Regions from separate parts of the Streptomyces sp. SID5469 genome, predicted to be linked through region 2. Evidence: riboswitches for the same ligand, from Rfam matches in the RefSeq annotation. Region 2 holds a riboswitch; each other region holds the start of a gene.
What was found. A riboswitch is a leader RNA that binds a small molecule or an ion and turns the genes downstream of it on or off. The one in region 2 is predicted to bind S-adenosylmethionine.

Region 1 (2,194 bases), 3.6 Mb from region 2:
TCAGCTGCTGCTCCCGGGCGACGAGGTTGTCGTAGCCGGCCTCGGTGAGCGCCTTGCAGGCGGAGGCGATGGAGTAGGCGCCGATGACGTTCGGCGAGCCGGCCTCGTGCCGGGCGGCGCTCTCGTGCCACTCCACGTCCACCCCGCCGTCCGTACGCCGCGTGACCTTGCGGCTGGCGCCGCCGCCGGCGAGGTACGGCTCGGCCGCACGCAGCCAGTCGGCGCGTCCGGCGAGCACACCGGACCCGAACGGCGCGTACAGCTTGTGCCCGGAGAAGGCGACCCAGTCGACGTCCAACTCCCGTACGGAGACGGGGTGGTGGGGCGCGAGCTGGGCGGCGTCGAGGACGATGCGGGCGCCGTGCGCATGGGCGGCGGCGGCCAGTTCACGTACCGGCCACAGCTCGCCGGTGACGTTGGAGGCACCGGTGACGCACACCAGGGCCGGACCGTGCGGGTCACGGCCGGCGAGGGCGCGCTCGAGGGTCTCGACGGCCTGCTGGGGGGTGCGCGGGGCGTTCAGGTACGTCACCCGGGCGTCGCGCCACGGCAGCAGCGAGGCGTGGTGCTCGGTCTCGAAGACGAAGACCTGGCAGTCGGCCGGAAGGGCGGCGGCGAGGAGATTGAGCGAGTCGGTGGTGGACCGGGTGAAGACGACCTGGTCGCCGTCCCGGCAGTCGAGGAACTCGGCGACGGTCCTGCGGGCGTTCTCGAACAGGTCGGTGGACAGCTGGGAGAGATACCCGGCACCCCGGTGGACGGAGCCGTAGTAGGGGGCGTACGCGGCGACGTCGTCCCAGACGCGCTGGAGGGCGGGGGCGCTGGCGGCGTAGTCGAGGGCGGCGTAGGTGACCTCGCCACCGGTGACGAGCGGGACGGTGACCTCGCGGCCCAGAACGGGCAGGTGTCCCGAAATGTCACAGCAAACGGTCTGGTCGGCGGCAGCGGTGGAGACGGACATGGGTGTACTCCCGTGAAGAGCAGGCGGAATCACCGTGCCGGACAGCGCGAAACGCGCACGTCAACGGCACAGGAAAGGTGAAAAGGGGATTGCGGAGGCGGGGCTCGGCGCCCTATCGCATTCGCTTGCTCACGGAAGGCTCCCTCGAACGACCAGGACCCCTGGTGATTACGAGGGGTCCGCGCTTGCCGTAGACCTCGCTGCCTACGACCTGGTCTTCACCCGGGGCACCCCGCCACGGACGGAGGGTTGCCGGACAGTCGGCCGGGGCCTCATGACTGTCGCTCATGACCTGATACAGCATCTTGCCATACGATCTTCGACGCGCAAGGCGCAGTCCAGAATCCGGACCGCGCCCCGCGTCACCTCGCCACGGCTCAGGCGTTGCTGGCCGCCACCCACCGCTCCAGCGCCCTCTTCGCGGCTCCCGAGTCGATCGCCTCCGCCGCCTGCGCCATACCCGCGCGCAGCTGCTCCGCGAGGGTCCCGGCGCCCGGGGACAGGGCCACCAGGGCCGCCGCCGAGTTCAGCAGCACCGCGTCCCGTACCGGCCCCGTCTCGCCGTTCAGCAGGCGCCGGGCGACATCCGCGTTGTACGCCGCGTCCGCGCCCCGCAGCGCCTCCACCGGGACCAGGTCGAGGCCGACGTCGCGGGGGTCGAAGGACTCCTCGGTGACCTTGCCCTCGCGGACGACCCAGACCCGGGAGGTCGACGTGGTGGTCAGCTCGTCGAGGCCGTCGTCGCCGCGGAAGACCAGCGAGGAGTTGCCGCGCTCGGCGAAGACACCGGCCACGATGGGGGCCATGCGGGGGTCGGCGACTCCGACGGCCTGTGCCTTCACCCGGGCCGGATTCGTCAGCGGGCCGAGGACGTTGAACGTCGTCCGGATCCCCAACTGCCCCCGCGCCGCCGCCACATGCCGCAGCGCCGGATGGAACTTCACCGCGAAGCAGATGGTGATCCCGGCTTCCTCGGCCACCTCGGCGACCCGCTTGGGGGTCAGCTGAAGATTGATGCCGAGCTTCTCCAGGACGTCCGAGGAACCGGACGCGGAGGACGCGGCCCGGTTGCCGTGCTTGACGACCTTGGCACCCGTGCCGGCCACGACGATCGACGACATCGTGGAGATGTTGACGGTCTTCGCGCCGTCACCGCCGGTGCCGACGATGTCGACGGTCGCTCCGGGCACCTCGATCAGATTCGCGTGCTCGTACATCGCCCGGACCAGCCCG
Region 2 (2,194 bases):
GCGGCGGTCAGAGTGACCGGACCGAACGTGATGATCACGGCGGAGTTGCCTCCCGGGCCCCGGTAATAGCCGGTCGCCTTGGTGACCCGAACAGCCAAGGCCACAAGCGTCGCAGCGGCCTTCTCATCGGCCTCGATCTTCGGCTGGGCGAGAGCGGGATGCCCGTTGTCGTCTGCCCAGTCCCGGAAGCTGCGGGCGTCACGGCTCATGTCGGGGAGGATGCTCTTGTTGGCCCAGGCCCACAGCCACGAGCCCGAGCCGGGGCTGAAACTGCCGAGGATCTGCGCGGGTGCTGCCGCCGTCTTGTCAGGGAAGGTCCAGGTGATGATGCCGGTCGTCTGATCCAGATCCCAGCGGTCCGCTGAACCCAGCCCCCAGGACATGTGGGCACGACCCAACTGTTCGATCATGTCTTCGCCCTGCAGCAGCAGGAGGCTCAAGTCGGCTCGCTCCCCGGCCTGATCAGCACTCTCCGCCTCATTGGCCCGCTTGAACATTCCCATGCCGCGGAGTCTGCCAGAGGCCACTGACCAGTCGACGATGACCCCTCACACCTGACACCTCGCCACCGACAGGGTGGGGAATTACGTGACCACACGGCCGGGGCATTACGTGATCGTCCACACGGCTCCGGCACCATCCCTTCGGTGAAGTCGTCCACGACTGACAGGACACAGACCCCGTCGTGGTTCTCCACCTTCGCGTACTGCTCCTTGTCCTCGCCGCCGTCATGCCCCCAGCAGTTGCCCGGCGTACTGGCACACGTCGAGGTGTCTTGCCGGTCGGCCGCGTGCTCGTGTTCCGCGGGCACCGGGCCGGGCTCCCGTTGGACGACGGGGGCGAGCGGCGAGGGGTGGGGGTAAAACGCTTCCGGACGGGCCGAGATCGTTGGCAGGTCGGCACCCGGCTCGGCAGCTTCGGGCTGCGTGGGGAGGGCGGAGCCGATGTGCTGTGGCAGGGCGGGGATCGCGTCGGACGCGGGCATGGGCGGACGGCCTTCCGGAGTCGGTGGACCCCGGTAGTGCCACACCCCGGTGATCCGCGGTTCCCCGTGCACCGCGCACGGGGCCGGTCGTCACCCGGGGCACCCGTAGCGGGCGGGATGCCGTCCAGCAAGCCGGGGCTTGACGCTGGAACTCGTGACCGGGCGTGAAATTAACACCCGTCACGGATCTTCACAAGGTGCTCCCGCCTCTGGATTCGAGCCCGAAACTGTGAAAGCCTCCCGCTTGGTCACGAAGCCGATCGCGCCCCTGGACGATCATCGGCTGGCAACCTCGCACACCGCGCAAGGTGCCTTCCAGGGAAGACCGGGCCCCCACTGTCCAGTTGGGGGTAAGCGCGGATCTCCCTGCACGACGCGTAAGGGGGTCCCCGATTCTCAGGAGACCCCATGGACAACACCCGCGCATCAGCCACGCCCCGGAACTGGGCGGGCTACCAGCAGGCAGTCGTGGACATCCGACTCGCCGACCGCACGGTGAGGGTCGTGCCGGGCCCGCAGGGTACAGCCGAAGGCCACTTCCCAGAACCGGCCGGGCGCACCATCCATGTGATCACCGCATGCAATCCCTATGGCCGTACGGCCTCTGCCGAGGACAACGGCCGTGCCCAGGCGCTGCTGTTCGAGGAGATCGGCCGGCGTCGGCTCGCCTGGTGGCCCGCGGCAGGAGGCACCGTGTGCGGTGCGCACGTCGAGGAGAGCGCCGCCCTCGTCGGCCTGAGCGACGCCGAGGCGCGTGAACTGGGCCGGCACTTCGGCCAGGACGCGGTCTTCGCCTGGACCCCTGACGCCTGGCGTCTGCTGTCGTGCTCCAGCGATGAGACAGCCGTGTCCGGGTGGACCATGTCCACGCAGCAGCCCAGGGACCCGGGGTCCTGCCTCACCTGACGGACTCAAGGCCGCGTCTTTCAGTACGCAAGGAGTCAGCACGCAAGGAGGAGGTCCCGATGGGCATGCATCCCATGCCGACCCCGGCCCGTTGCCCGCGCTGCGGCAGAACCCTCGTCGGCCCACCGGCCGAGCGGGTCAAGGCCGACGGCTTCCCGGCGGAGGTGACGTACGAGACGGACCCGCTGTGCGGAGCGCGCTGGCACGTGTGGGACAAGACGTCCCCGCTGCGCCGCCGGGCCCGCCCCTATGTGGATGGCACGGGACCACGCTGAACTCCGGGCTCGGCGGAAGTGAGTGACG
Region 3 (2,194 bases), 1.2 Mb from region 2:
GTCGACGCCCGGGTCGGTGAGCAGCGGGCCCACGATGCCGGAGACGAAGTCCGACGAGAACTCCTTCAGGTCCGCGTCGATGAAACAGACGATGTCACCGCTGGTGACCAGGAGGGAGCGCCACAGGACCTCCCCCTTGCCGGGCACGGCCGGCAGCCGCGGGAGTATCTCGTCGCGGTGCACGACCCGGGCGCCCGCGGCCGCGGCCACCTCGGAGGTGCGGTCCGTCGAGCCCGAGTCGATCACGACGATCTCGTCGACGAGCGGGACCTGGTGCATCAGGTCGTGCCGGATGACGGCGACGATCTCGCCGACCGTCTCCTCCTCGTTCAGCGCGGGCAGCACGACGCTGACCGAGGAGCCCGAGGAGCGTTTCGCGGCCATGATCTTGTGGAGCGGGCGATCGGTCAGGGACCAGGAGCGGGTGCTCAGCCAGCGCTCGACTTCGTTCAGCACTCTGCGGCTCCTCACTGTCTGATCACACACTCGCATCAGCGCGTGATCCATCTCGCTGTTCGGACGACTATCTCAACTGTCCTGGCCTTCGGTTACAGTCTTGAACAACGCGGATGACCATCGCATGTCCTCGATCATCGGCGCGCACAGTGCTCCACAGTCAAACAACCGAATACCGCTCATCCAGAGGGGCAGAGGGATACGGCCCGATGAAGCCCCGGCAACCCTCCAGCCGGTCTTGTCACGTTGATGTGGCGAGGCTCCCGGCTCGGGAAGGTGCCAAATCCGTCTCACGGCGAAGTGCGTCGTGAGGAAGATGAGGAGAAAGGGCCTCGCCTCCATGGCTGCGCAGACTGTCGCAAGTACCTCCGTCACCTCCCCCGCGAACTCCGTCGACCTCGGTCCGGCCGCCGCGCTTTCCTGCCGCGAGTGCGGCCACCGCGTGCCCCTCGGTCCGGTCTTCGCCTGCGACGAGTGTTTCGGCCCGCTGGAGATCGCGTACGACTTCTCGGGCTACGACACCGAGGAACTCCGCAAGCAGATCGAGGCGGGCCCCGCGAACATCTGGCGCTATGCGCCGCTCCTGCCGGTCCCGGCGGACGTCGCCGAGAAGCCCAACATCAACCCGGGCTGGACCAAGCTCGTCCAGGCCGACAACCTGGCGCGTGAGCTCGGTGTCGACGCCGGCAAGCTCTTCGTGAAGGACGACTCCGGCAACCCGACGCACTCCTTCAAGGACCGCGTCGTCGCCCAGGCCATCGAGGCCGCCCGCGCCTTCGACTTCACCACCCTCTCCTGCTCCTCCACCGGCAACCTGGCCGGCGCGGTGGGCGCCGCCGCCGCCCGCGCCGGCTTCCGTTCCTGCGTGTTCATCCCGCACGACCTGGAGCAGGGCAAGGTCGTCATGGCCGCGGTCTACGGCGGCGAGCTCGTCGGCATCGAGGGCAACTACGACGACGTGAACCGCTTCTGCTCCGAGCTGATCGGCGACCCGGCCGGCGAGGGCTGGGGCTTCGTCAACGTCAACCTGCGGCCGTACTACGCCGAGGGCTCCAAGACGCTGGCGTACGAGATCTGCGAGCAGCTCGGCTGGCGGCTGCCGGACCAGCTGGTGGTGCCCATCGCCTCCGGCTCCCAGCTCACGAAGATCGACAAGGGGCTCCAGGAGCTGATCAAGCTCGGGCTGGTCGAGGACAAGCCGTACAAGATCTTCGGCGCGCAGGCCGAGGGCTGCTCGCCGGTGTCCGTCGCCTACAAGGCCGGCCAGGACGTCGTGCGGCCGCAGAAGCCGAACACCATCGCCAAGTCGCTGGCCATCGGCAACCCGGCCGACGGCCCGTACGTCCTCGACATCGCGCGCCGCACGGGCGGTGCGGTGGAGGACGTGAACGACGAGCAGATCGTCGACGCGATCAAGCTGCTCGCACGGACCGAGGGCATCTTCGCGGAGACCGCGGGTGGCGTGACGGTGGGTGTGGCCAAGAAACTGATCGAGAGCGGTCTGCTCGACCCCACCCTCACGACGGTCGTCCTCAACACCGGTGACGGCCTCAAGACCCTGGACGCGGTGGCCGGGACCGGGCTGACCGCGACCATTCGTCCCAGCCTGGACTCCTTCCGGGAAGCCGGCCTCGCGTGAACGGCGCGACCGGCCCCCACCAGTCCGCAGCTTGAGAACAGCCCTTCCCGTGTACCCGACCGGAGGTCACACCGCATGAGCGTCAACGTCCGCATCCCG
Region 4 (2,194 bases), 4.9 Mb from region 2:
GCAACGGGGTCGGCGGCAGGGAGCGCGTGGCGCCCCGGGCGTAGTGCCGCTCGACGTAGAACTGGACGACGGACACGATGCTCGTGAGGATCAGGTACCAGACGGTGACGACCAGGAGCAGCGGCACGATGTCGCCGGGATAGGTGCTGCCCATGGTCTGTGCGGAGCCGAACAGGTCGAGCAGCGACACGTAGAACACCAGTGAGGTGCCCTTGATCAGGCCGATCAGCTGGTTGACGTAGTTCGGGGTGATGGACCTGAGGGCCTGCGGGAAGACGATCTTCGTGAACTGGTAGCTCTTCGGCAGGCCGAGCGCGGCGGCCGCCTCGTGCTGTCCCTGGTCGACGGAGAGAATGCCGCCGCGGACGACCTCGGCCGCGTAGGCCGCCTCGTTGAGGCTCAGTCCGACGACCGCGACGGCCATGTCGGTGGCGAGCCGGGACTCGTCGAAGGTGAGGAAGGCCGGGCCGAAGGGCACTCCGAGGCTGAGCGTCTTGTAGAGGGCGCTGAAGTTGTAGAGGAAGATCAGCACCACGATCAGCGGCACCGAGCGCAGCAGCCACACGTAGACCCAGCTGACCGCGCGCAGCACGGGGCTGCGGGAGAGCCGGGCCAGTGCCAGCAGGATGCCACCGAGCAGCCCCAACACGGCGCTGTACGCCGCCACTTCGAGAGTGATGAGCAGTCCGTCGAGGATCGTGGGGCGCAGGAACCAGTAGGCGAAGCGGTCCCACTGGTAGAAGGGGTTGGTCACCAGCCCGTGGCCGATCTGGGCGACCAGCACGAGCACGATCGCCGTGAGGATCCAGCGGCCGGGCCGGCGCAGCGGCAGCACACGCTGGGCCGCCAGGGGCCGCGGGGCGGTGCCGTCGGGTGGCGCGGAGAGAAGGGACACGGCGGCGCCAGGGAGTTCACTCATGGCAGGCTCCAGCGGAGTCGGACACCCCGGGCGGCGAGCGCGACGGCACACGGCGGCGCAAGGCCGCTGCGGGAGACGAAGCACGGGAGAGCGCCGGAACCGGGGACTGGGCGGGCGGAGAGCACACCGCGGCGGCGGTGCGCGTCAGAGAATCAGAACGCCGTCAGCCTCGACGGCGGGCAGAGCCCGGGGCGGTACACAGCGCGCTGCTGACACGGAGCAGATCGACACAGCGGTTCGCGCACAGCAGGACGCGGCGGGGGCGCCGCTGTGCGGTCGTCCTCGTAGCTGCGTCCATCGCCGTCACCGTCACTGTTCCGGCCCTTGGGGGGCCTCGCGCTTACCGAAGGTCATCCGGTCCGGTCGTCACCTGGGGCACCCCACCGCGTCGCGAGGGTTGCCGGTCAGCAAGCCAGGGCTTGTCGCTGACGCTCTTGACCGTTCTGGGGCGTAAGTAAGACAGGCGCCGGAGTCGATGTCAACGCTGGTCCATCAGGTGATACGTGCACGTCCGCGCCCGTGTTGGCGCCCTTGCGCGTGAACTGCCGTACCTCCAGGGCGTGTTCCGGTGCCGTGTTTCCGCGTGCACACGAATCCGCGCGTCGGACAGCGGCCGCACGGCCGCGAGTCGGCCGTCGTACACGTGTCACCACGGTGATCGGCCCGGCGCTCACCGGCTGAAGTTTTCGAAAGTTTCGAAGACGCCGTGCGCCCGGAGCTTGTCGCTACATTTTGACATGCTCGCATCACTCGCGCTCTTTCCTCACCCCCAGGAGACCCCCTCATGCGCAGACTTCTCGCCTGTCTGGCGACCGCGGCCGTGGCCGTCGGCGGGCTCACGGTGAGCGCCTCCCCCGCCGCGGCGGCCGACTCGGGCACGTTCAGCGTGCTCACCTACAACGTCGCCGGTCTGCCGGAGTCCCTCTCCAGCGCCTCGACGCCGCGCGACACGAGCACCACGGAGATCGGCCGGCGCATCGCGCCGTACGACATCGTCAACGTCCAGGAGGACTTCAACTACCACGCGTACCTGTACTCCACGGACACCCACCCCTACCGCACGGCGACCAGCGGGGGCGCGGGCATCGGCAGCGGCCTCAACACCGTCTCGACCTATGCCTGGGACGGTGACGACTTCGAGCGCGCCGGCTGGAACTCCTGCCAGATCGATTCGGGCGACTGCCTCACCCCCAAGGGCTTCACCTTCATGCGCGAGCGCCTGGCCGAGGGCGTCTACGTCGACTTCTACAACCTGCACACCAACGCCGGCACCAA

Region 1: it holds a riboswitch for S-adenosylmethionine, as region 2 does, so the genes downstream of both, GTY58_RS31535 (aminotransferase class V-fold PLP-dependent enzyme) here and GTY58_RS15465 (DUF3293 domain-containing protein) in region 2, are expected to answer to the same signal.
Region 3: it holds a riboswitch for S-adenosylmethionine, as region 2 does, so the genes downstream of both, thrC (threonine synthase) here and GTY58_RS15465 (DUF3293 domain-containing protein) in region 2, are expected to answer to the same signal.
Region 4: it holds a riboswitch for S-adenosylmethionine, as region 2 does, so the genes downstream of both, GTY58_RS37405 (amino acid ABC transporter permease) here and GTY58_RS15465 (DUF3293 domain-containing protein) in region 2, are expected to answer to the same signal.

The regions. Positions count from the first base shown of each region.
Region 1 is NZ_WWIN01000001.1:7,290,293-7,292,486, reverse strand. Features, by position in the region: gene GTY58_RS31535 (aminotransferase class V-fold PLP-dependent enzyme) at 1-961, opposite strand, end outside; SAM riboswitch class IV at 1,138-1,254, opposite strand; gene trpD (anthranilate phosphoribosyltransferase) at 1,339-2,194, opposite strand, start outside.
Region 2 is NZ_WWIN01000001.1:3,687,633-3,689,826, forward strand. Features, by position in the region: gene GTY58_RS15455 (DUF6882 domain-containing protein) at 1-503, opposite strand, end outside; SAM riboswitch class IV at 1,037-1,145, opposite strand; SAM riboswitch class IV at 1,232-1,348, shown strand; gene GTY58_RS15465 (DUF3293 domain-containing protein) at 1,394-1,891, shown strand; gene GTY58_RS15470 (hypothetical protein) at 1,951-2,166, shown strand.
Region 3 is NZ_WWIN01000001.1:4,857,065-4,859,258, reverse strand. Features, by position in the region: gene GTY58_RS20550 (glucosyl-3-phosphoglycerate synthase) at 1-456, opposite strand, end outside; SAM riboswitch class I at 633-779, shown strand; gene thrC (threonine synthase) at 797-2,095, shown strand; gene GTY58_RS20540 (MoaD/ThiS family protein) at 2,171-2,194, shown strand, end outside.
Region 4 is NZ_WWIN01000001.1:8,584,457-8,586,650, reverse strand. Features, by position in the region: gene GTY58_RS37405 (amino acid ABC transporter permease) at 1-919, opposite strand, end outside; SAM riboswitch class IV at 1,251-1,359, opposite strand; gene GTY58_RS37400 (jacalin-like lectin) at 1,704-2,194, shown strand, end outside.